3 regions of the Halomonas profundus genome follow, and region 2 is predicted to be linked to each of the others. Evidence: predicted binding sites of a transcription regulator. Region 2 holds the regulator's gene; each other region holds the start of a gene.
What was found. Region 2 encodes LexA, which represses DNA repair genes until DNA is damaged. Its sites were predicted from a motif close to TACTGTNTANNTANACAGTA; they were not measured.
Positions count from the first base shown of each region.

Region 1 (7,729 bases), 1.2 Mb from region 2:
TATTTCGAGAAAACGCAGTTAACTGCCGAACGCAACAGCCTTGAGGTGCTGGCTAACGATGTGCCTTTGCCTGAAAGCCAGCGAATCATCATGCCGTTTACCGACAAACAAGGCCTGGAAGCCTTTGAAGGTATGCGCGTAGCCATTGAAGCGCTGGACGGTGAGCCGTTGGTGGTCACTGAGCTTTACGAGCTGGGCCGTTACGGCGAAGTTACGCTTGCATCAGGGGGCCGCTTAGAGCAGTTCACGGAAGTCAACGAGCCTGATGTGGCAGGCTATAGCGCTTGGCTTGACGACGCCGAGGCACGCACCATTAAAATCGATGATGCGAATTCGGCACAAAACGCTGATCCGATTATTTATGGTCGTAACGGTGAGGAGCTTTCTGGTTCTAACCCGCTGCGCGGTGGAGATGAGCTTCAGACTCTCGAAGGCGTGCTTGATTACAACTTCGAAGAGTGGAAAGTCCAAAACGTCGAAGGCCTGGACTTTACCGGCACTGAGCGTCCGGCAACACCTGATACAGATGCTCTGGGTGATGCCGATATTACAGTGGCCTCTTTTAATGTATTGAACTACTTCACTACCCTGGATGAAAACGGCAACAAAACAGAGACCTTAAATGGCACTCTGCATGATCCACGCGGCGCCAATAATGCTGAAGAATTTGCCCGTCAGGAAGCCAAAATCGTCGAGGCAATTAATACCAGCGGTGCTGATGTGGTGGGGCTCATGGAAATCGAGAACAACGGTTATGGTGACGATAGCGCCATTGCAACGTTGGTTGATGCGCTGAATGCAGATGTGCAGGATAAAAACATTCAGGATGTCACTTGGGCTTACAGCGTCCCCGAAGATGGGAATGGCAACACCACTAGCCCTGGGGATGATGCCATTGCGGTTGGGGTCATCTACAATAGTCAGGCGGTGACACCTACTGGCGCTGCAGCCACTAAAACCGATGGGGCTTTCGCCACTGCAAACCGTGCACCGGTGATGCAAACCTTTGAAGATAGTAATGGTGAAACCTTTTCGGTGGTGGTTAACCACTTTAAATCCAAAGGCAGTGTCGTCAATGGTGAAGACGCTATCGGCGACGGACAGGCCAACAACAACCCCACACGGGTCGAGGCCGCGGAGGAATTGCTTGAATGGCTATCCACCAACCCCACCGGTAGCAATGACAGCGACGTGCTGATTCTTGGTGACTTGAACTCTTATGCCATGGAAGACCCCATCATGACCCTGACCGATGCGGGCTATACCCTTCAGGACGATGATTACAGCTATGTCTTTGATGGATTCTGGGGTTCGTTAGATCATGCGTTAGCCAGTGAAACGCTCGCAACACAGGTCACGGGCACCACGACTTGGCATATCAATGCGGATGAAGCATCGGCATTGGATTACAACACCGACTTCACTAATGATCGTCAGGATGACAACCTATACTCCGATGATGCGTTCCGTAGTTCAGACCACGATCCTATCTTAGTAGGCCTGAACTTAGGCCTCGCTGAAGCTTAATTAAACGTACTACCTTTTGAGATGGCCTCCGCTTGTGGGGGCCATTTTTTGTCTTACTAGCCATTACCCCTGATCGCTTCAGCGCTCAAAGCGCCCCGTAGCGCTTCCCGCCTAGGGTGTTAAACTCACCGCAAGCACTTTTTTCAGGAGAAATACATTGAGTTCAGTACGTTCCACTACTGCTATTATTCATGACAGCGGCATTGCTTTTGGTACCAGCGGCGCACGGGGGCTGGTTGAACAGTTTACCGATGAAGTATGTGCAGCTTTCACCGTGGCATTTATTACCGCCATGCGGGACTCTTTTCCAGTAGAACGTATTGCGCTAGGTATGGATCGCCGCCCCAGCAGCCCGGCGATGGCAGCCGCCTGTACCAGTGCGGCCCATACGCTAGGAGTGAAGGTCAATGACTATGGCGTACTGCCTACGCCTGCCCTGGCGTTAAAGGCAATGGCGGATGGCATACCTTGCATCATGATTACCGGCAGCCATATACCGTTTAACCGTAACGGCATCAAGTTTTACCGCCCTGATGGCGAGATTACCAAAGCTGATGAAACCGCTATTCTTAATGCTGAGGCGGCTATGCCTACCCTACCCGCGCCAGTGCGCGGGGAGGTTTCTGAAGCCGCTAATCAGGCCTACTCAGAGCGCTTCACCACCTGGTTTCCAGGTGAGCCATTGAAAGGTTGGCGGGTAGGCTTGTACCAACACTCAGCCGCAGGGCGCGATTTGAATGCGCATATTCTGAGCGAGTTAGGTGCGGATGTAGTGGTACTAGGCCGCAGCGAAGCCTTTGTGCCCGTAGATACCGAGGCCGTTAGCGACGAGGATCAGGCTCAAGGGAGTGCCTGGGCAAACCAACACCAACTACAAGCCCTGTTTTCTACCGATGGCGATGGAGATCGCCCGTTGCTTGGAGATGAAACGGGCACGTGGCAGCGTGGTGATATTGTCGGGTTACTCTGCGCCCGTGCATTGGGAATCGAAGCGCTGGCTGTGCCGGTAAGCTGCAATACAGCGATAGAAACCTGCGGTGCCTTCCAGCTAGTTGAGCGCACGCGCATTGGTTCACCGTATGTATTGGACAGTATGGCTAAGCTCAGTAAGCGGTTTACGCGAGTGGCTGGGTTTGAGGCCAACGGCGGCTTTCTATTGGGAAGCAGACTGGAGAGTGATGGTCGTCAATTAGCCGCCCTACCCACCCGTGATGCGCTGCTCCCCGCCCTTACTTTGATGGTGATGGCCGCCCAACGCGGGATTAACCTCTCGCAGCTAATCGCTGACTTACCTGCCCGCTATACGGCAAGCGACCGACTCAAGGATTTCGCCACGGAGAAAAGCCATGCGTTACTGGCCGAATGGCAAACCTCACCTGAGCTGATGCAGCAAACATTAGGTTTACAAACTGGCATTTCAGCAGTCAATAGCACTGATGGCTTGAGAGCCACGCTTGAAAATGGCGATATCGTGCACCTTCGCCCCTCTGGCAATGCACCGGAGCTGCGCTGCTATAGCGAATCTGCTTCACAAGCAGATGCATCGGCACTGGTAAAACAGAGCTTGGCCGCTCTCGAAAAGCTGAACTAGGGGCCTTACTCTTAGCAAAGAACAGAGCACTAACAAAGAACGGGCGACCCTAATGGGCCGCCCGTTCTTTGTGGCTATCCTTTGCCAAGGAGAATGGTTACAGCTGCTTATTTATAAACCGGAAGCCGCGCACAAACCTCGGCCACTTTATCCAACACCTGGGTTTCGATGGCGCTGGTGTCTTCACCCTTGGCCAGTACGTCCAGAATGTCACAGATCCAACCTGCCAACGTACTACACTCTTGTTCACTGAAACCGCGCGTGGTCACCGCTGGGGTGCCAATACGCAGGCCAGAGGTGACAAACGGGCTTTGCGGGTCGTTAGGAACAGCATTCTTGTTCACGGTGATATGAGCACGACCCAAAGCAGCATCGGCATCTTTGCCGGTTACGCCCTGCTTAATCAGCGAAAGCAGGAATAGGTGGTCTTCGGTACCACCAGAGACGATGTCGTAACCGCGATCGATAAACACCTTGGCCATTGCCTGAGCGTTCTTAACTACCTGCTGCTGGTAGGTTTTGAACTCGGGCTCCATAGCCTCTTTGAAGCAGATCGCTTTGGCGGCGATTACGTGCATCAAGGGGCCACCCTGGCCGCCGGGGAAAACCGCTGACTGCAGCTTCTTCTCGATATCAGCGTCGTTTTCCGCTGAGAGAATCACGCCACTGCGAGGGCCGCGTAGAGTTTTGTGGGTGGTGGAGGTGACCACATGGGCATGGGGCAAGGGGCTAGGGTAAACGCCCGCCGCAACCAGACCAGAGACGTGGGCCATATCAACGAGTAAGTAAGCGCCTACTTCATCGGCGATTTCGCGGAACTTGGCCCAATCAACAATTTGTGAATAGGCTGAGAAGCCGGCGATGATCATTTTGGGCTTGTGCTCGCGAGCAAGCTGGGCCACTTGAGCGTAATCAATTAACCCCTGCTCATCCAGACCGTACTGAATGGCGTTGTAGTGCTTGCCGGAAAAATTAGGCTTGGCACCATGGGTCAGGTGGCCGCCCGCATCCAGGCTCATACCTAAAATGGTATCGCCTGGCTTAACCAGCGCTTGGAACACCGCGCTGTTGGCTTGCGAGCCTGAGTGGGGCTGAACGTTCACGTAGGTGGCGCCGAACAGCTCTTTGGCGTAATCAATGGCCAGGTTTTCAGCGATATCGACGAACTCACAGCCGCCGTAGTAGCGCTTACCGGGGTAGCCCTCAGCGTATTTATTGGTCAGCTGGCTGCCCTGAGCTTCGAGTACGCGGGGGCTGGCGTAGTTTTCGGAAGCGATCAGTTCGATGTGGGCCTCTTGGCGCTCCACTTCTTTCTGCATGGCATCAAACAGCACATCATCAAATCCGGCAATTGTCATATCGCGGCTGAACATCGGCGGGAACCTCGTAACGAGAAAGGGTCATCATGGAAGAAGCGAGGGCGCTATCATAACGCAGCCTGACGCGACTTTCATCGCATCCTCGTCAGGTCTTGCATGAGCGTGATTCATGTAATGACAGAGAAAGTGTCATCGCGAACGCAATGAAGCGATCTCAGGGGGCGTCAATTTGCGTTTTCCTTCGCCATGCAAAATACTGTATATTTATACAACATTTTAAGCACCAGGATGCCGACGATGCCGGGCCAGTCTTCTCACTTTACCCCTGCCTTGCCGTTAACCTCTCAGCCGCAGCCTTGTGGCCGCGCTGGTTTTAGTGGCTTTCCTTCGCCAGCCCAGGATTACGAGCCATGCACGCTGGATCTCAACACACGGCTGGTTAAAAACCCTACTGAGACGTTTTATGTCACCGCCACCGGCGACAGCATGGAGGGTTGGGGAATTTTTGAGGGTGATTTGCTGGTGGTTGATCGCAGTATTGAACCGCAACTGGGACATATTCTGGTCGCTATGCTAGAGGGCGAGGCCCTAATTAAACGCTATGCGCTCTATCGGGGAACGCCGCACCTGTGCTCAACACATCCTAACTATCCGCCACTGCCACTTGAAGGTAGCGACTGCCAGCTATGGGGGGTAGTGCGCGCCGTCGTGCACGAGTACTTGCGATGATCGGTCTAGTCGATGCCAACAACTTCTACGTCAGCTGCGAGCGGGTTTTTCAGCCCAAGCTGGAAGGTAGGCCCGTGGGGGTAATGTCGAACAACGACGGCTGTGTCATCGCCCGCTCCGCCGAGTTAAAAGCGCTGGGTATCCCTATGGGTGCGCCTGCCTTCAAGCTTGAAGAAATGCGTCAGCGCGGCGAGATCCACCTGCTGTCGTCTAACTATGAACTCTACGGAGATATGTCGGCACGGCTGACCCAACTACTACGCGATGCCTGCCCTGCAATTGCGCCCTACTCAATAGATGAAATGTTCGTCTACCTGGAAGGATTAACCACAGAGCAGTGTGAGAGGCTGGGGCGAGAATTGCACCATCGTATTCGCCGCCATTTAGGGTTACCGGTGTGTGTTGGGCTGGCACCCACCCACACGCTCGCCAAATTAGCCAATCACCTTGCCAAGCAAGACCCACATTACCAAGGCGTTTGCCTGCTTAATGGACAAGATCAAACGACGCAGGCGCTGCTCAAACGTACGCCGGTGGGCAGCGTGTGGGGCGTCGGCCATCGGCTTGCCGGGCGCTTAGCGATTGGCGGCGTGACCACCGCTTGGGACTTGCGTCAAAGCGACGACAAGCAGTTGCGCAAGCGCTTCTCTGTGGTGCTGGCGCGCACCGCGCTCGAGCTGCGTGGCACGCCTTGTATGGAGATGAACGCCCTGGATCAACCGCGCCAACGCATTATGACCTCGCGCTCTTTCGGCCAGCCCACCGGCGTTTTTGCAGAAGTACATAATGCACTGCGGCGCCACGCCCAGCGCAGCGCTGAAAAACTTCGCGAGCAACGTAGCTTAGCTCGTGCGGTGATGGTATTTCTCAACACTAACCGTCATCGCCGCGATCAGTTGCAATACTTCCCGCAGGCGCTGATCGCCCTGCCATCACCCAGCGACGATACCCGTGTGATCCTTGATGCCGTACGCCAAGGCCTGGAGCAGATTCATCGCCCCCGCTACCAGTTCATGAAAGCTGGCGTGATGCTGCTGGATTTAGTGGATGCAGAGCAGCACCAGCTTTCGCTGCTGCATCCGTCAGTCCGCGATCGCCATCCGTTTTTAATGGCAACCGTGGATCAGATCAACCAGCGCATGGGGCAAGGCACTATCAGCTTTGGTATGACGGATGCCCCTGCTGCTTGGCAACTGCGCTGCGCCCACCGCTCAGACCGCTATACCACGCGCTGGGACGAGTTGATGAAAGTGGGCACTCACCCCGGCGCAGTCGCCGCCGCCGAGGCAAAGCAAAAGGAGAAGCAGAAAAAACAGCAGGCGTTAAACAGCGCTAAGCGCAGTACGCAGCCGCGGGCTTAAGGTTTCGCCAAGCGCGGCCATGGCAATCAGAATCCCCAGCAGCCAGGGCCAGTGAGCCGCAAACGAGACCTGATAAACGCCCAGCGCGTCGACAAAAATCACCACAATGCCCAGCGGGCTAACGTAGCGCACCATGGTCAGCCACAGCGCATAAGGCAAGGGGGCAAGCCCCAGCTCGTCGCGGAAGGTCTCGCTTTTCAGCACAAACCCCGCTACCACTACCGTGCCCAGACCACCCAACGGCATCATCCAGCGCGAGGTTAAATAATCCAGCCAGTCAAAGAAGTTCTTACCGGCCAGTGTCCAATCCGCGCCCAGGTTAAACGACAGCATCGCCAGTGTGCTAATCAACCACAGCACAATACCGGTGCCCCAGGCGGCTGCCGAACGCGAGATGCCTTTGTTGTCGCACAGCCAGGAAACCGTGGCTTCGACCATAGAGATCGAAGAGGTCAGCGCTGCCATAGAGAGCATCAGGAAGAAGAGAATGCCAAACAGGGTGCCCAGCGGCATCGCCTGGAAGGCCAGCGGCAGGCTCATAAAAATTAGCCCAGGGCCTTCGCCGGGGTTCATGCCATTGGCGAAAATAACCGGGAAGATCGCAAGCCCCGCCATCAAGGCAACAACGGTATCCGCCACCGCCACACTCACCGTGGTGCGGCCAATAGAAGCGTCTTTAGGCAAGTAGCTGCCATAGGTCAGAATCGCCCCAGAGGCCAGCGAGAGGGTGAAAAACGCATGACCCAGCGCTGCCAGAAGGCCTTCGCTAGAGAGGCTGCCCGCATTGAAGGAGAACAGAAAGTTAACCGCAGCGCCAAAGCCACCGGAAAACATACCAAAGCCAATCAACACCACCAGCATGATCACCAGCCCCGGCATCATCCAGCTAACGCTCTTCTCGATTCCCTGCTGCACGCCTTTACCCACGATCAACATGGTGGCCAGCGTAACCAGGGTGCTCCAGAAACCGAGGTTCAGCGGATTAGCGTTATTGGCCCCGAACACAGCGGCCATCTCATCAACGCTGCTGCCCGCGAGCCCCCCGGTCAGCATCTTCCACAGATACGAGAACGACCAGCCCGCCACCACCACATAAAACGACAGGATCATAAAGCCGCAGAGCATGGCCATCCAACCAATCAACGACCAGGCCGATGAACGGCCAGACTCATTGACCACGCGCCGTATGGCATCCACCGGGC
Region 1 is NZ_CP086344.1:1,515,561-1,523,289, reverse strand. Features, by position in the region: gene LMS44_RS06935 (ExeM/NucH family extracellular endonuclease) at 1-1,527, shown strand, start outside; gene LMS44_RS06930 (phosphomannomutase) at 1,685-3,118, shown strand; gene glyA (serine hydroxymethyltransferase) at 3,226-4,491, opposite strand; gene LMS44_RS06920 (LexA family protein) at 4,735-5,166, shown strand; gene LMS44_RS06915 (Y-family DNA polymerase) at 5,163-6,527, shown strand; gene LMS44_RS06910 (sodium-dependent transporter) at 6,489-7,729, opposite strand, start outside.
Region 1: LMS44_RS06920 (LexA family protein) is a predicted target of LexA. The motif match lies at 4,692-4,711, and genes of this name have one in related genera.

Region 2 (7,729 bases):
TGGCGTCTCGCGCTGCGGCAAAACACCTACTTCGCTTTATCTGGCGCTGCAGTTTGGCATTCGGGCGGCTAACTACCCGCTGACGGAAGACGATTTAGACGAAGATGGCATGCTGAAGCTACCCAAGGCGCTCGTGCCCCATCGGCAAAAGCTGTTTGGGTTAACCATCGATGCGCGACGCTTGTCGGCAATTCGCAACGAGAGACGCCCCAATAGCCGCTATAGCTCGATGGATCAGTGCCTACAAGAAGTGGAACAGGCCGAGTCGCTCTACCGCACCATGCACATTCCCTTCATCGATGCGACGCGCTTCTCGGTGGAGGAGATTTCAACGCGGATGATTGCTGAAACCGGCTTAGCGAGGCGTTTCTCGCCCCGCTAATGTAAAAACTACTACAAAAACTACGCAAGCCCCCAGTGGATTACATGCCTTTGGGGGCAAAAATTCCCGGCGCGTTGCGCCAGTAGCCTTTGTAATCCATACCAAAGCCAAACACATAGCGGTCGGCAACTTCCAGGCTGCAGTAGTCGGCTTTCAACCCAGGCACTGCTTTGCGGTTGTGCTGTTTATCGACCAACACCGCGGTGGTAACGCTGGCGGCCTGGGCCTCTTCGCAGTAAGCCAAAATGGCCGCCAGGGTCGCCCCCTCATCCAGGATATCGTCAACAATCACTACGTGACGGCCCGCCATGGGCACTTCAGGGGAAACGCGCCAAAAAAGCTCACCGCCGCGCAGCTCGTTGCGGTAACGAGTGGCATGCAAATAATCTACTTCCAACGGAAAGCCCAAGCGGGTAAGCAGATGACCGGTGGTAATCAAGCCACCATTCATTACGCAGTAAAAAACCGGCAGTTTATCGCCTAAATCCCGAGTAATCTCTTCCGCCATACGATCCAGCGCCCGCTCTACCTCTTGCTGAGAAATTAGGCAGTCGGCGTTATCCATCAGCTCACGCATCGAGTCCAGCGACTCTAATGCTTCTTTATCCAACTTTGACATCTACCAACTCCACGGCGGGTTAAAACTTCATTTATTTAAGTAAGAGATTTATTCAGCGCTGGGCTTACTCTGCTTCCGCACTGGGCTTACTCGGCTTCCGCGCTGAACTGGGGCTTATCCGCTAGCGCTTCCAGCTTAGCGTGAGTACGACGCCAACGGCCCAATGCACTCAGCGCATCTAGGTCTGGGCGCGCACGGCTATAGCGCAACTTAGCGGGGCGCTTAGAATTGATTCCGTGGCATGCCTCCATCACTTCAAGCGCGGAGGCTCGGTCATTACATACCAGCAGCATATCGCAGCCTGCTGCCAGCGCTGCCTGGGCACGCGCTTTGGGGTCTCCCGCCTCGTGGGCGCCGGCCATACTCAGGTCATCTGAAAAAATGCAGCCTTTGAAGCCTAGCGATTCCCGCAGCATGCCCAACCAGTTGGGTGAAAAGCCTGCTGGGCGCGTATCAAAAGCACTATAAATAACGTGTGCGGGCATAATCCCATCTAACTGTGAAGCTAACTGGGTAAAGGGCACAAGATCGTGCTGTTTCATCACTTCTAGCGGGCGATCGTCTATCGGCAATGCAACGTGTGAGTCCGCCGCGACACCACCGTGGCCGGGAAAGTGCTTACCCACAGCGGCCATACCGGCATCGTGAAGCCCCTGAATAAATGCATTGCCCAGCTGGGCTACGTGCTGTGGGTCACTGCTGAAACTACGATCACCAATAACGCTGGATAGACCGCTCTCCACATCAAGTACCGGGGCGAAGCTCAGATCCAGACCGCAGGCAGCCATCTCCATCCCTAACAACCAGCCGGCATCTTTAGCTAACGCCAGCCCCTCTCCCTGGGCAGCGCGGTAACACTCGCCGATACGCGCCATGGCAGGCAGGCGTGTTAACCCCTCTTTTATGCGCTGAACGCGACCGCCTTCTTGATCCACGGCAAGCAGTAAATCAGCACGCACACGGCGAATATCGCTGCAGAGCTTGCGAACCTGATAGCCATTTTCAACGTTGCGGGCAAACAAAATTACGCCCCCTACCGTCGGTTCTAGCAGCAAGCGTTTTTCTGCAGCCGTCAATTTTGGGCCTTCAAGGTCAAGCATGACCGGGCCTAACGGTTGAGTCATCGTGATAGGTCCATGAAAAGGGGCGATGATTCTAGACGATCGTCTAGCGGTGTCAAAATCTGATCAATCAAAGGACTGGCGGCCACCGTGCAACCAAACAGGGGTACCCGGCAACGCTAACGAAAAGATATAGAGCAAATCACTATTGCGTAAACGAATACAGCCGTGGGACGCAGCAACGCCCATGGGCTCGTCAGGCGGCGTCCCGTGCAGGTAAATATAGCGCCGTTGCGAGTCCACCTGACCACCGCGGTTCACGCCCTTTTCCAAGCCACACAGCCACAGTATGCGGGTCAGAATCCAGTCACGCTCTGGATGCTCTTCGGCGAGTTCGGGCGAAAATGTCTCGCCCGTCCAGCGGCGACCTCGAAACACCGCATTTTCGGGCATATCTCCGCCAATGGCCGCGCGCACATAGTGCCACCCGCGGGGGGTTTTACCACTGCCATTGCGCTCCCCGCTTCCGGCAGCACCGGATGAAATAGAACACTCATGGAGCACTTTTGGCCCTCGCCAACAGCGCAGCAACTGTTCGGTAGTATCAATCTCCAGCCAGATATGTTCCGTTGGAGGTAGCTCAGCTAGCGTAGGAGTTCGCATGTTTTCCTTCTTCTGGCTTGGCACCGTCAAGGGCTATGGGTAACGGCGCATTCATAGCAGCCACCACTACCGGGAGCAATCGCCTGACCAAATCACGCACAGAGACCTGCTCGTGGTAATCCTTCTCCGCGATATCGCGTAGCGCATCGAGGCCAGACAGGGTAAAGATTACCGTGCCGAGCACAAAGTGTAGCCGCCAAAAACGCTCGGCGTCAGGCAGATCCGGCGTTGCTTTGCGCACAAGCTCGGTGAAGCGTGTAAACACATCGCCATACTCTTCCTGGATATAACGTCTTAGATGTCCCTGTGCTTGACTGTAGGCAAGACCCAGCAGGCGCATAAACACTTTCAAACTATTGCGCTCGGCGGGCACCGCGAGAACGGTAGTTGCCATGGTCTCGAGCAGTGTTTCCAGCGGGATAACGCGCCCGGCGTGTTGGCCCTCGAGCTCATCTAGCGCAGTATGAAAGCGCTGACTAAACGGATCCAGGTAGCGGGCAAAAACGGCCTGAATCAAGGCTTTTTTGGAACCAAAATGGTAATTAACAGCGGCTAAGTTAACCCGCGCTTTGCTAGTGATGTTGCGCAGCGAAGTTTCAGCAAAACCCCGCTCTGCAAACAGCACCTCGGCGGTGTCGAGTATACGGGTCACCGTATCAGATTGAGCCATGTCGCTCTCCAGGGAAACAGGTGTTTAAAACATAGCAAAATACTATGCCATAACGTAGGCGGGCTCAACGCTTGATTTATTGACAAAATGTGACGTATTAAATAAGCAGAAACTTAGTTTCAAACGATTAGAAAAATTGCATAGACATCGGCAATAGGCACTGACAAGCCATATACTGGACAGAGGAACATACTGTATACTTAAACACTTATTGATTAAGTCGACATTTAACTTGTTACTGTCTATTCACTATTTATGGAGTCTGGTATGTCGCGTCCGCTAACCGCTCGCCAACAGCACGTGTTTGATTTTATCGTTAAGACCATGGGCGAATTTGGCTACCCTCCTACCCGCGCCGAGATTGCCAAAGCACTTGGCTTCCGCTCACCCAATGCGGCTGAAGAGCACCTGCGCGCGCTGGAACGCAAAGGCGTTATTCGCATTATCCGCAACACCTCTCGCGGCATCCGCCTGCCCAACCAGGAACCTCAAGAAGTCCTGGATAGCGCAGTCACCGCCTTACCCACAACCAACGTGGAAGCCCCACCCACTGGCCTGCCTGTGATCGGGGAAGTAGCTGCCGGCAGCCCCATTTTGGCCGCCGAACATATTGATCGCTACTGCCCGCTACCGGCCGAGTACTTCACTCCCAAAGCTGACTACCTGCTGCGCGTACGCGGCCTTTCCATGAAGGATATTGGCATTTTGGAAGGTGATTTACTGGCGGTCCATCGCACTGACCGGGTTCGCGATGGCCAGATCGTGGTTGCCCGCCTGGACGATGAAGTAACGGTTAAACGCTTCAAACGCCAGGGGCACCAAGTGACGCTGTTTGCAGAGAACCCTGATTTTGCGCCCATTGAAATCGACCTGCGCTCTCAAGCGCTCGATATTGAAGGCGTTGGAGTCGGCGTAATTCGTGGTGGCAACGGCCAGGCACTCGGCTAATAAATCCGCTACTGCAGGTCGATATAGCGGTGGTCATTGAAGGTGGCCACCCAGTTTGGGTGATAGACCAGCAGGATGCTCAGCAGCATGCCAGTAATAAATGCCTCTGAAGGCATTAGCAGTGGTAAAAAACGCGCATACTCCTGGGCGAGATAGATCGCCTCAGGGTCTGTACCCGCGACGATAATCAGCACTACCGCCGCCAAGCCTCCTCCCAGCGTTGCCAGCGCCGCGCCAAAAAAGCCGCAGGCAAACAGAAATACCATCAAGTTATCCGGCAGGCGGCGATCTACCAGCCGCCATACCGTGCCAATAACGGCCGCCGGGACGATCCCGGTAACCAGCACATTTGCCCCCAGCAACATCCACTCATTGCGGCCAATCACCACCATGGCAATGTTGATCAGCACGTTGCTAATCAGCGCTAATGGCGCTTTAAAAACGAGTGTCATCAATACTGTAAAAACAAGGTGTAGCGTTAGCCAATCAACAGCCTGGGCACGAAGCTGCCACATCAGCATCACCGCCAGCGTAGCACCCAGCCAGCGGTGCTGAAGCGCTGAATCCGCTATCAACACCTGCCAGGGCCGCCCCCAAAGCGCCCATGCGATCACTGCTAACGAGAGTAGCCAGGTGAGCAGCAGCGCCCAGGGCGCTAATACACTTTGCGCAAATGACATGGCGGCCTCTCAGGTTGATGGGCGGGCATTATAGAGTACTTAGCTAAATACCACTGTCTTGTTGCCATGCACCAACACACGATCCTCTAAGTGCCAACGCAAACCTCGAGCGAGCACGGCTTTCTCCACATCACGACCAAAGCGGACTAGATCAGTAGGCGTATGACAGTGGCTAACGCGATGGATATCCTGTTCGATGATGGGGCCTGCGTCGAGTTCCTCGGTCACATAGTGGCAGGTAGCGCCAATCAGCTTAACCCCCCGCTGGTAGGCCTGGTGGTAGGGCTTAGCCCCGGCAAAAGAGGGCAAAAAGCTGTGGTGAATATTGATCACTCGCCCCGCATAGCGCGCGCACAGCTCAGGGGGCAGTATTTGCATATAGCGCGCCAGCACCACGCAGTCGGCGCGGGCACTGTCGATTTCGGCCTGAACCTTGGCAAACGATGCTTGCTTATTGTCGGGGTCGACCGGTACATGGTGATAAGGAATACCGTACCACTCCGTCAGCGAACGCATATCATCATGGTTGGAGATAACCCCGACAATGTCGCAATCCAGTTCCCCCGCCTGCCAGCGGTAAAGTAGATCTACCAAGCAATGTGACTCCCGCGACACCATCAGCACTACGCGCCTACGCTGCTGGGTATCCACCAGCGACCACTGCATATTGAATTCGCTGGCTATCGGTTCAAATGCCGCGCTCAGCGCTTCCGCCGACATACCTACCGAATCCGCCAGAATTTCGTAGCGCATAAAAAAGCAGCCGGTTTCTAAATCGGAGTGCTGGCTGGCTTCGGTAATGGAGCCACCCTGCTGGGCAATAAAGCTCGATACCCGTGCAACAATACCCACCCGGTCAGGACAGGAAACTACTAAACGATAATAATGAGACATGTGAGCTACTCTTGACCTATTGCTAAGTTAATTATGACAAACCAGCGGCTTAGGTCGCATAGTGTATCGGAAGGCCATGGATGATTGTTAGCTGCCCCTGCCTTCCCGTATAGTTAAGTCACTACTTTTTAGGTTTTTCATAACAGATGCATTCACCACGCGTTCAAATTCGTCCCCGTCGTCGTCCACCGCTGCGCATGTTGCCGCTGGGGGGATGCGGTGAGATTGGAATGAATCTAACGCTATACGGCTATGACGATCACTGGATAGCCGTGGACTGCGGCATGATGATCCGCCAGGATCTTCCCAACTCGCCACTGCAGGTACCCAATCTTGATACGCCGAAAGCACTAGGGATCATGCCCAAAGCGCTATTTATCACCCATGGTCACGAAGACCACATTGGTGCCGCAGCCTGGCTATGGCCGATGTGGAACTGCCCCATTTACGCCACCCCGCTGGCGGCAGGCCTGTTGCGGCTAAAATTTGCCGAGCATCAGCTTAGCAGTGCGGCTATCCATGTCATTGAACCTGGCGAGGCCCTAGAGAGCGGGCCATTCACGCTGCGCTATTTACTTTTAACCCACTCCATTCCCGAAAGCTGTGCGCTAATAATGATGGCCGGTGGCTATCGCGTTTTACATACCGGCGACTGGAAACTCGATCCTGAACCGATTATCGGCACGCCGATCAGTGCAGCCCTCTTCAAGTCCCTTGCCCCGGTTGACTTGGTAGTGGGCGATTCCACTAACGCCCCCATGCCCGGGCACTCCGGCAGCGAGGGGGACGTCGCCCGCGCCCTGACAAAAACCCTCAGCAACTGCCAGGGCCGGGTGGTGGTCTCCTGCTTTGCCAGTAACCTTGCCCGGGTGTTAGCGATAGGGCGCGCCGCTCAGAAGTGTGGCCGACGCATTAGCTTGATGGGCCGTTCAATGGAGCGCATGGTCAGCGTTGCCCGGGGGCTCGGCTATATGGATGATTTACCGCCTTTGGTGCCCAATCATGACTTAGGCTATCTTCCCCCGGATGAAGTGGTGATTATCGCCACCGGTAGCCAGGGTGAGCCCCGAGCTGCGCTACAGCGCCTCGCCCAGGGTCGCCACCCTTTTGTGGATCTTCAGCCGGGCGATAACGTTATTTTTTCGGCTAAAGCCATTCCTGGCAATGAACGCCCCATTGAACAGCTTAAAAAGCGTTTGGCGCACTTAGGTGTCAACCTCTACGACGAGTTCAACCACCCTGAACTGCACGCTACCGGGCACCCCGCTCAGGATGAACTGATCAAGCTGTATCAGTGGGTCAGGCCAAAACATCTCATACCGGTGCATGGCGAAGCCCGCCACCAACAGGCTCATCAGACTATTGCCAAACAGCTAGGCATTAGCGCTCCATTGACGCCGGTGAACGGCGATCTAATTTGCTTTGACAGTCACGGGCTGCGCTGTGAGTCGCGCTATCCGCAGCCGCCCTGCATAGTCAGTCAAAACAGCGTGGTGCCCCACCCTGGCCTTGAGGTGCACGACGCCAACAAGGCCCGTCGCGGCAGCTTATACTTAGCGCTGCCGGTGACGGCTACTGACACTGGATGGGCGCGTATTGGCCGTTTGATGCTGGATGCCTCGGGGGCCAGCCCGCTGGATGAAGATAGCTTTAATGATTGGCTGGATGATCAGCTTGAGGAGATTGCAGCAGAGACGCTTGCCGACTTGCGCCAAGCATTACAGCCTCGCATGGTGCAGTGGCTGGCGGAGCATATGCAGCACCTGCCCGATGTACATCTACAGATTATGGCCGCCGAAATGCCCGAACCTG
Region 2 is NZ_CP086344.1:2,747,473-2,755,201, forward strand. Features, by position in the region: gene ppsR (posphoenolpyruvate synthetase regulatory kinase/phosphorylase PpsR) at 1-382, shown strand, start outside; gene LMS44_RS12410 (hypoxanthine-guanine phosphoribosyltransferase) at 423-1,001, opposite strand; gene nagZ (beta-N-acetylhexosaminidase) at 1,088-2,125, opposite strand; gene LMS44_RS12420 (L,D-transpeptidase) at 2,189-2,725, opposite strand; gene LMS44_RS12425 (TetR/AcrR family transcriptional regulator) at 2,703-3,395, opposite strand; gene lexA (transcriptional repressor LexA) at 3,663-4,343, shown strand; gene LMS44_RS12435 (energy-coupling factor ABC transporter permease) at 4,352-5,023, opposite strand; gene purU (formyltetrahydrofolate deformylase) at 5,063-5,917, opposite strand; gene LMS44_RS12445 (ribonuclease J) at 6,148-7,729, shown strand, end outside.

Region 3 (7,729 bases), 2.0 Mb from region 2:
TACCGTCACGCCGACGATAGTGACCGCAACACCTACGTGCCCCAGCACCATGCCCCAATAAGCCAGGGAGAGCTTACGAACACCGGCCAAAAACGAACTGGCGTGGCGGGTTTTATCGAATACATCACGCACCATCGGCAGCACAATCCACAGTGCAGAGACAATGCCCAGGGAGACAAACAGGTTCCACTCGCCACGGTACAGCAGCGGCATTAATATGCCGATCACCAATGCGGCCACACCGGCTAACCACAGTTTACGAATCAGGTCGCGTGCCGCCATGCTCTTCCAGCGCGTTACCGAGCCAAGCCCCATAAAGATACACATCAACACGGTAAGCGGCACAAACAGGGTATTAAAGTAAGGCGGGCCCACGCTGATTTTCCCCAGCCCCAGAGAATCCAGAATCAGCGGATAGACGGTACCCAGTAGCACGGTGACGGTCATAATCACCAGAAAGATATTATTAACCAGCAGCAGCGCATCCCGGGAGAGCCAGTTAAACCCCACCTTATGACTTACCCGCGGAGCGCGCAGGGCAAACACCAGCAGCGACAGCGTTACCGTAATGGCCAGCAGCATCAGGATAAAGAAACCGCGGGCCGGGTCGTTAGCGAACGCATGCACCGAGGTCAGCACCCCAGAGCGCACCAGGAAAGTGCCCATTAGCGACAGCGAGAAGGTCGAGATCGCCAGCAGCACGGTCCAGCTTTTAAACGAGCCGCGCTTCTCGGTGACCGCGAGTGAGTGAACCAGTGCGGTTCCCGTCAGCCAGGGCAGCAGTGAAGCGTTTTCGACCGGATCCCAGAACCACCAGCCACCCCAGCCAAGCTCGTAATAGGCCCACCAACTGCCTAACGCGATACCCACGGTCAGGAATGCCCAGGCCAGATTCGTCCAGGGCCTTGCCCAGCGCGTCCAGGCCGCGTCTAAACGACCGCCCATCAGCGCTGCAATGGCAAATGCAAAGACCACGGAAAAGCCCACATAGCCCATGTAGAGCATCGGCGGATGCACCACTAGCCCGAAGTCTTGCAACAGCGGGTTAAGGTCGGCGCCATCCTGGGGCATACCGGGCAGTAGCCGCTCGAAGGGGTTCGATGTCATCAGAATAAACAGTAAGAAGCCGACGCAAACCATACCCATCACGCCCATTACTCGCGCGACCATATCCCGCGGCAGGTTGCCGGTAAACAGGCTGGCCGCACACCCCCAGCCCGCGAGCATAAAGCTCCACAGCAGCACCGACCCTTCATGGTTGCCCCACACCGCGCTGAACTTGTAGTACCACGGCAGCAGCGAGTTGGAGTTGTTGGCCACGTTCGCCACGCTAAAGTCGTCCAGCATATAGCTGGCGGTCAAACAGGCGTAGGCAATGGCAATGAACACAAACTGCCCCACCGCCATGGGCTGACCATAGGCCATCCACAGCGGGCGCCGGGTGGCCGCACCGGCCAGCGGCATCACGGCCTGCACCGCCGCCATCAGCAGCGCGATAATGAGGGCAAAGTGGCCAATTTCAGGAATCATTTTGATAAACATGTGCGCTCCGAACCAGCACTGGCGGTAAGGCAAGGCGGTTAAACTGTGGGTCTTAGTATTCGCTTGCTTGGGGTACGCCTTCTTCGTCCAGGCGTTTACCCACTTCCGCGGCTTTGGCCTGGTAGTCGGCTGGCGAATAGCCCGCCTCTTCAAGTGCCTGGGCGACTTCAGGGGGCATATAGTTCTCATCGTGGCGCGCAAGCACTTTATCGGCGTACAAACGACCATCGGACTGAAGCTCTCCGATCACTACCACGCCTTGGCCTTCGCGGAACAAGTCGGGCAGGATGCCGCTGTAGTAGACCTCCAGGTCATCAACGTAATCGGTGACGACAAACTCGACGTCCAGGCTCTCGGGGTCACGGGATACTGAACCCTCTTTCACCATGCCACCGGCGCGAATCTGCCGCTCGATGGGCGCGTCGCCCTGGGCGATCTGTACCGGGCTGAAAAACAGATTGATGTTAGCGCGCAGCGCGTACAGGGTCAGCCCCACGGCAATCGCGGCCAGCGACACAAGGCCCAGGATAATAAAGAGTTTCTGTTTACGTTTAGGCGTCATTGGGCGTTTCCCCTTGCGCTGTTTGCGCGTCTTGCACGGCGTTTCAAGCCTTTGATCAATTGGCGCTGTTCAGCACGCGCATGCCATACGGTGGCGAGCAGCAGTAGCGCTGTCACGCCCCAGGCAGACCACACATAAGGCGCGTGACCACCCATGGCGAGAAATTCGGAAAATGAGTCAAACGCCATTAGCGAGCCTCCTCTGCCGGTAGTTCCACCACTTGGCCGGTCACCAATTCCTGTACCCAGCGTTTGTTAGCTTCGCGGCGCAAAATTTCACTGCGTGTGCGCATCAGCGTTAAGGCAATGAAAAAGCAGTAGAAACCCAGCACCATAATGACCAGAGGCAGCCACATTTCAGTAGGCATGGCCGGGCGCGAGGTCAGCGTAAATGAAGCGGGCTGGTGCAGGGTGTACCACCAGTCCACCGAGTATTTGATGATGGGAATATTGATCACCCCCACCATGGCCAGCACCGAGGCTGCCCGTGAGGCGCTATCGCGGCTGGTAAAAGCCCCACGCAGAGCAATTACGCCCAAGTACAAAAACAGCAAGATCAGCATTGACGTTAGCCGTGCATCCCACATCCACCAGGTTCCCCAAGTGGGTACACCCCATACGGCACCGGAAAACAGCGCGACAAAGGTCATAGCTGCGCCAAGAGGCGCCATCACCGCCGCCGCCATATCGGCGACTTTAATTTTCCAGACCATAAACACCAGGCCGGAAACCGCCATGGCAATGAAGATAGACTGAGCCAAAAAGGCCGCCGGCACATGGACGTAAATAATTCGGAAGCTATTACCCTGCTGGTAATCCGCTGGCGCAAACGCCAACCCCCACAGCGAGCCAGTGACGATCAACAGCGCCGCCGCGGCCCAAAACCAGGGCTGTAATTTGGCACTAATGCCGTAGAACCACTTGGGTGATCCCAGCTTATGTATAAAGGCCCACATAGCGTGTCCTGTCCTTAACCGTTAATACTGATACGCAGCGATGCGGCAATCGCCCACGGCGCCAACATGAGTGAGGCGGCGAGCAGCGCGCCCAGGATAGCCAGGTGTGCGGAGACACCCTCTCCAAAAATGGCCGCCTGCACCGCGCCTGCGCCAAAAATGAGCACCGGGATATACAACGGCAGCACCAGTAGCGAGAGCAGCACTCCACCCCGTGCCAAGCCAACGGTTAACGCCGCACCGATGGCGCCAATCAAACTCAAGCTTGCCGTACCCAGGGCAAGCGACAGCGCCAGCACGGCGTAGCTGCCCGCTGGCAGCGCCAGCATAATACCCAATATCGGCGCCATCAGCGCCAACGGTAGGCCTGTCAGCAGCCAGTGCACGGCCACTTTGGCCAAACTTAGCGCGACTAACGGCTGCGGCGCCAATAGCAGTTGCTCCAGACTACCGTCGTCATAATCGCTGCGAAACAGGCTGTCTAATGAAAGCAGCGCGGCTAACAAAGCTGCGACCCACAGCAAACCTGGAGCAATCACCGCTAACAGCTCAGGGTCGGGCGAAATAGCGATCGGGAACAGCGTGATCACCAGGGCAAAAAACACCAGTGGATTGAGCACTTCGCCACGGCGTCTCAGCAATAGCGTTAAGTCACGCACTAGCGTGGCCTTCACTGCGGTCATTAACCCACCATTATGCTCACGCAGTGGCACTGCTGAAACCTGTTGAGCGGTCTCCGAACTTTGTGAAGAGCCGTGTGAAGAGCTATTTGAAGCGCCATGTAAAGAGCTGTGCAACCCTTTCTCCTTTACCCTAGGGATATCCGTCTGAGCAACGGTGAAGCGGTTAACTCGTGGTGTGTCGTTACTAACACACAGCCCCCCGCCTGAGCGTGGGCAACCAGCTGTCTTTCTAGATCAGCGACGCCGTGGCGATCAATCGCGGTGAAAGGCTCATCCAGTACCCATAGGGCGCGCAGCGTTAACGTTAAGCGCGCCAGGGCAACACGGCGCTGTTGCCCTGCTGAGAGTTGCCCTGCGGGCACATCTTCAAAGCCTGCCAACCCAACCCGTTCAAGAGCTTCCAGGCGCTGATCTTCATTACCACTTTCCCCGCTTAACGCCTGATACCAGGCTAAATTTTCTAACGGGGAAAGCCCTGACTTAATGCCCGGTGCATGTCCTAAATAGAGCAAATTCGCGAGAAAATGTTCACGTGCTTCGTTCATCGCAGCGCCATTCCAGAACAGTTCGCCCTGGTAGTCACTGAGCTGGCCGGAGAGAATTTTCAGAAGGCTGGTTTTACCACTACCATTGGGCCCTTCAATTCGCACTATCTCGCCGCTGCGAACCTCCAGATCTAACCCTTGAAACAGCCAGCGGTCATCGCGTTCACAGGCAAGCTGGCGGGCTTGTAGACACAGGCTCAAGCGTCTCTCCTGGCATATTGATTTCGCGTCGAACTCTACACGTAAAGCCCCTTTCTCGCCACTCACACAATGCGGCGCTGGGTCGCAGCGTGATCTTCATCAATATGTCGTGAGAGCAATTATCTCTGGCACTGTATGCAAAAACAGGTCTACAATGAAAACCACTGTATGAAAGAACATGCAATGGAGATTCTTTGATGACCCTATCGATGGCAGCACCTACCGTTACGTTTGGCCGTAGACAACCGGCACCGCACCCTTACGCAATGGCGCCTAGCATTACCCGACGCAATACCTATGCACTCAAAGTGCGTGGCAATGCACTGTGTGATTGCAACTTGTTCGATGGCGATGTCATTATTATCCGGCGCTATCAACACGATACCCAGACAGAAACTGCCGTTGCCGAAATAAACCAGCAAACGATCGCCTTGAGGCAGCTCTCTATCAGCCGCTTTGGCGTAGAGCTATGGCCAGAAGATACTTTGCAGCCAGCGCTATTTTTGCACAACCGGGATATTCAGGTACTCGGCATGGTAATGGGTGTGAAAAGTGAGACTACCTTTACGGAGCATTAATGCGCTATCGGGTTCCCGAGTTACCCACAGGGTCATGGCACACGGCTGACATTGAAGTAGAAAAGAGCCAATTTATCACCTGGATCTGCCACGCTCCCGATATCAACGCATTCACTACTCTGCTGAATGCGGCGAAAACCGCGCATCCTAATGCCAGCCACCACTGCACTGCCTACATTGCCGGGCCACCCGGCGAGCAAAATCTGATTGGCTTTTCCGATGATGGCGAGCCTGGCGGCACCGCTGGCCGCCCCATGTATCAGGTTCTCCAGGGGAGCCAACTGGGCCAGATTGGCTGTGTGGTCATTCGTTATTTTGGCGGTACAAAGCTCGGCACCGGTGGCTTAGCCCGCGCCTACGCTCAGGCGGTTAGCCATGCCCTTGAGACACTCGCTACCCGGGAAGTGGTTGAGCGCGACACCTACACCCTGCGCCTTACTTTTGCCAATGAAGCGATTGCCCGCGCCTGGTGCGAAGAGCACGACATCCCTATTGAGCAAGCCGACTACGATGGTGATGGCGTTCGCCTGACCATTGGCTGGCCACGGGACTGCCCGCTTGACCTTGCCCCGCTAGAAAACCGCTTGAAGAGTGCTATTGAGGTTCTCTCTGCACCAAAGGCATAACGCAGCAGATGAAAGGGCCCCATATGTCATTGCGAGGAGCTTGCGACGCGGCAATCTCGTTCTGCGGTGGCAAACAAACCGAGATCGCCGCGCTTCGCTCGCGATGACACTCACCGGCCATTGCGAGGAGCCTGCAACGAAGCAATCTCAAGCCTACCCTGAGAACCAACCCCAGATTGCTTCACTGCGTTCGCAATGACACCCCTATGTCGTTGATGGCAGAGGACTAGTTAACCCAGGTATTTAATCATTACCCCGGCCGCGACTGCCGACCCAATAACACCCGCCACGTTGGGGCCCATGGCATGCATCAGCAGGAAGTTATGTGGGTTGGACTCCAGCCCCACCTTATTCGCCACCCGCGCTGCCATAGGCACGGCGGAAACGCCCGCGGCACCGATCAATGGGTTGATGGGCATTTTGCTCACCAGGTTCATCAGCTTGGCCATCAATACCCCAGCGGCCGTGCCGATACCAAAGGCGACAATACCCAGACCTAATATCCCCAGCGTCTCAAATGCCAGGAAACTCTCGGCCATCAGTTTGGAGCCTACCGACAGTCCCAGGATAATCGTGACGATATTGATCAAGGCGTTTTGCGCGGTATCCGACAAGCGCTCGACTACGCCACACTCACGCATCAGATTACCAAAGCAGAACATACCGAGTAGCGGTGCCGCATCGGGCAGAAACAGCGCGACCAGAATCAGCAGCATCAGCGGGAAGATGATTTTTTCCAGCTTGGAGACCGGCCGCAACTGGGTCATCTTGATTTGACGCTCTTTATCGGTGGTCAGCAGACGCATGATGGGCGGCTGTATCAGCGGCACCAACGCCATATAGGCGTAGGCAGCCACCGCGATAGCACCCAGCAGCTCCGGCGCCAGCACGCTGGAGACGTAGATGGAGGTCGGGCCATCCGCCCCGCCAATAATACCAATGGCGGCGGCCTGATTGAGCGAGAAATCCATGATGCCCATCGAGGTGAGCGCCACGGCACCAAACAAAGTGGCAAAAATGCCAAACTGAGCGGCCGCACCTAAAAACAGCGTGCGCGGATTGGCCAGCAGCGGACCGAAGTCGGTCATGGCGCCCACACCCATAAAGATAATCAGCGGGGCGATACCTGAACCAATTGCTACTTTATAGAAGTTGTAAAGCATGCCATCGCTATAGCCGACGCCCACGGCGATATCACGTGCGGCACGCACCTGATCCGGTGCGACGCCATCGTGGGCTATCACTTTTAACGATTCACGCCAGGCTTCCGCATTCGCTAACGGATCCAGCGTCGCGCCCAGCGCTGCCGCTATCTGCTGTAGCACTGCGGGTTTCGCCACCTCGATCGCTTGGTCTAGCGCTGAAATCGCCAACCCTGCTTCGGGAATATTGGCCAGAATGCCGCCAAAGCCAATCGGCACCAGCAGCAGCGGCTCAAACTTCTTATAAATGGCCAGGTAAAGCAGCAGTAGCCCCACCATGATCATGACGGCTTGGCCAAGCTCAAGGTTATATAGCCCAGAGCCTTCCCATAACGTTACTAATTTATCCATTACTGGGCCCTTAGAGCTCGATCAGCGCATCGCCTACGGCTACGCTGTCGCCCTCGCTGACGTTAACCTTAGACACAGTGCCTGCGATACTGACACGCACTTCGGTTTCCATTTTCATCGCTTCAAGAATGATCACCACATCCCCTTCAGCGACTTTATCGCCAGGGCGAACATTAACCTTGAAGATATTGCCGGCCAGCGGCGCATCAATGCTCTCACCAGTGGGTGCAGACACTTCCTCTCTGGGGGCGCCAGTGCTGGCCGCCGTTTGCTCCTGCACTTCGCCCAGTTCACCACCTTCAGACACTTCCACCACGAAGGCTTTACCGTTGAGCTTAACGGTATAGGTTTCCGGGCCACTGCTAGCCACCGGCTCTTTGCTTTCCACCTTGGCGGGTGTCTTTTCAGCACTTGCGTCAGTTGCCTGGGGGGCAGGTTCAAAGGCGTCGGGATTGTCGCGGTTTTTAAGGAACTTCAAGCCGAT
Region 3 is NZ_CP086344.1:761,104-768,832, reverse strand. Features, by position in the region: gene LMS44_RS03615 (heme lyase CcmF/NrfE family subunit) at 1-1,542, opposite strand, end outside; gene ccmE (cytochrome c maturation protein CcmE) at 1,595-2,104, opposite strand; gene ccmD (heme exporter protein CcmD) at 2,101-2,292, opposite strand; gene LMS44_RS03600 (heme ABC transporter permease) at 2,292-3,059, opposite strand; gene ccmB (heme exporter protein CcmB) at 3,074-3,742, opposite strand; gene ccmA (cytochrome c biogenesis heme-transporting ATPase CcmA) at 3,868-4,488, opposite strand; gene LMS44_RS03585 (LexA family protein) at 4,686-5,066, shown strand; gene LMS44_RS03580 (IMPACT family protein) at 5,066-5,692, shown strand; gene LMS44_RS03575 (sodium ion-translocating decarboxylase subunit beta) at 5,923-7,245, opposite strand; gene oadA (sodium-extruding oxaloacetate decarboxylase subunit alpha) at 7,256-7,729, opposite strand, start outside.
Region 3: LMS44_RS03585 (LexA family protein) is a predicted target of LexA. The motif match lies at 4,618-4,637, and genes of this name have one in related genera.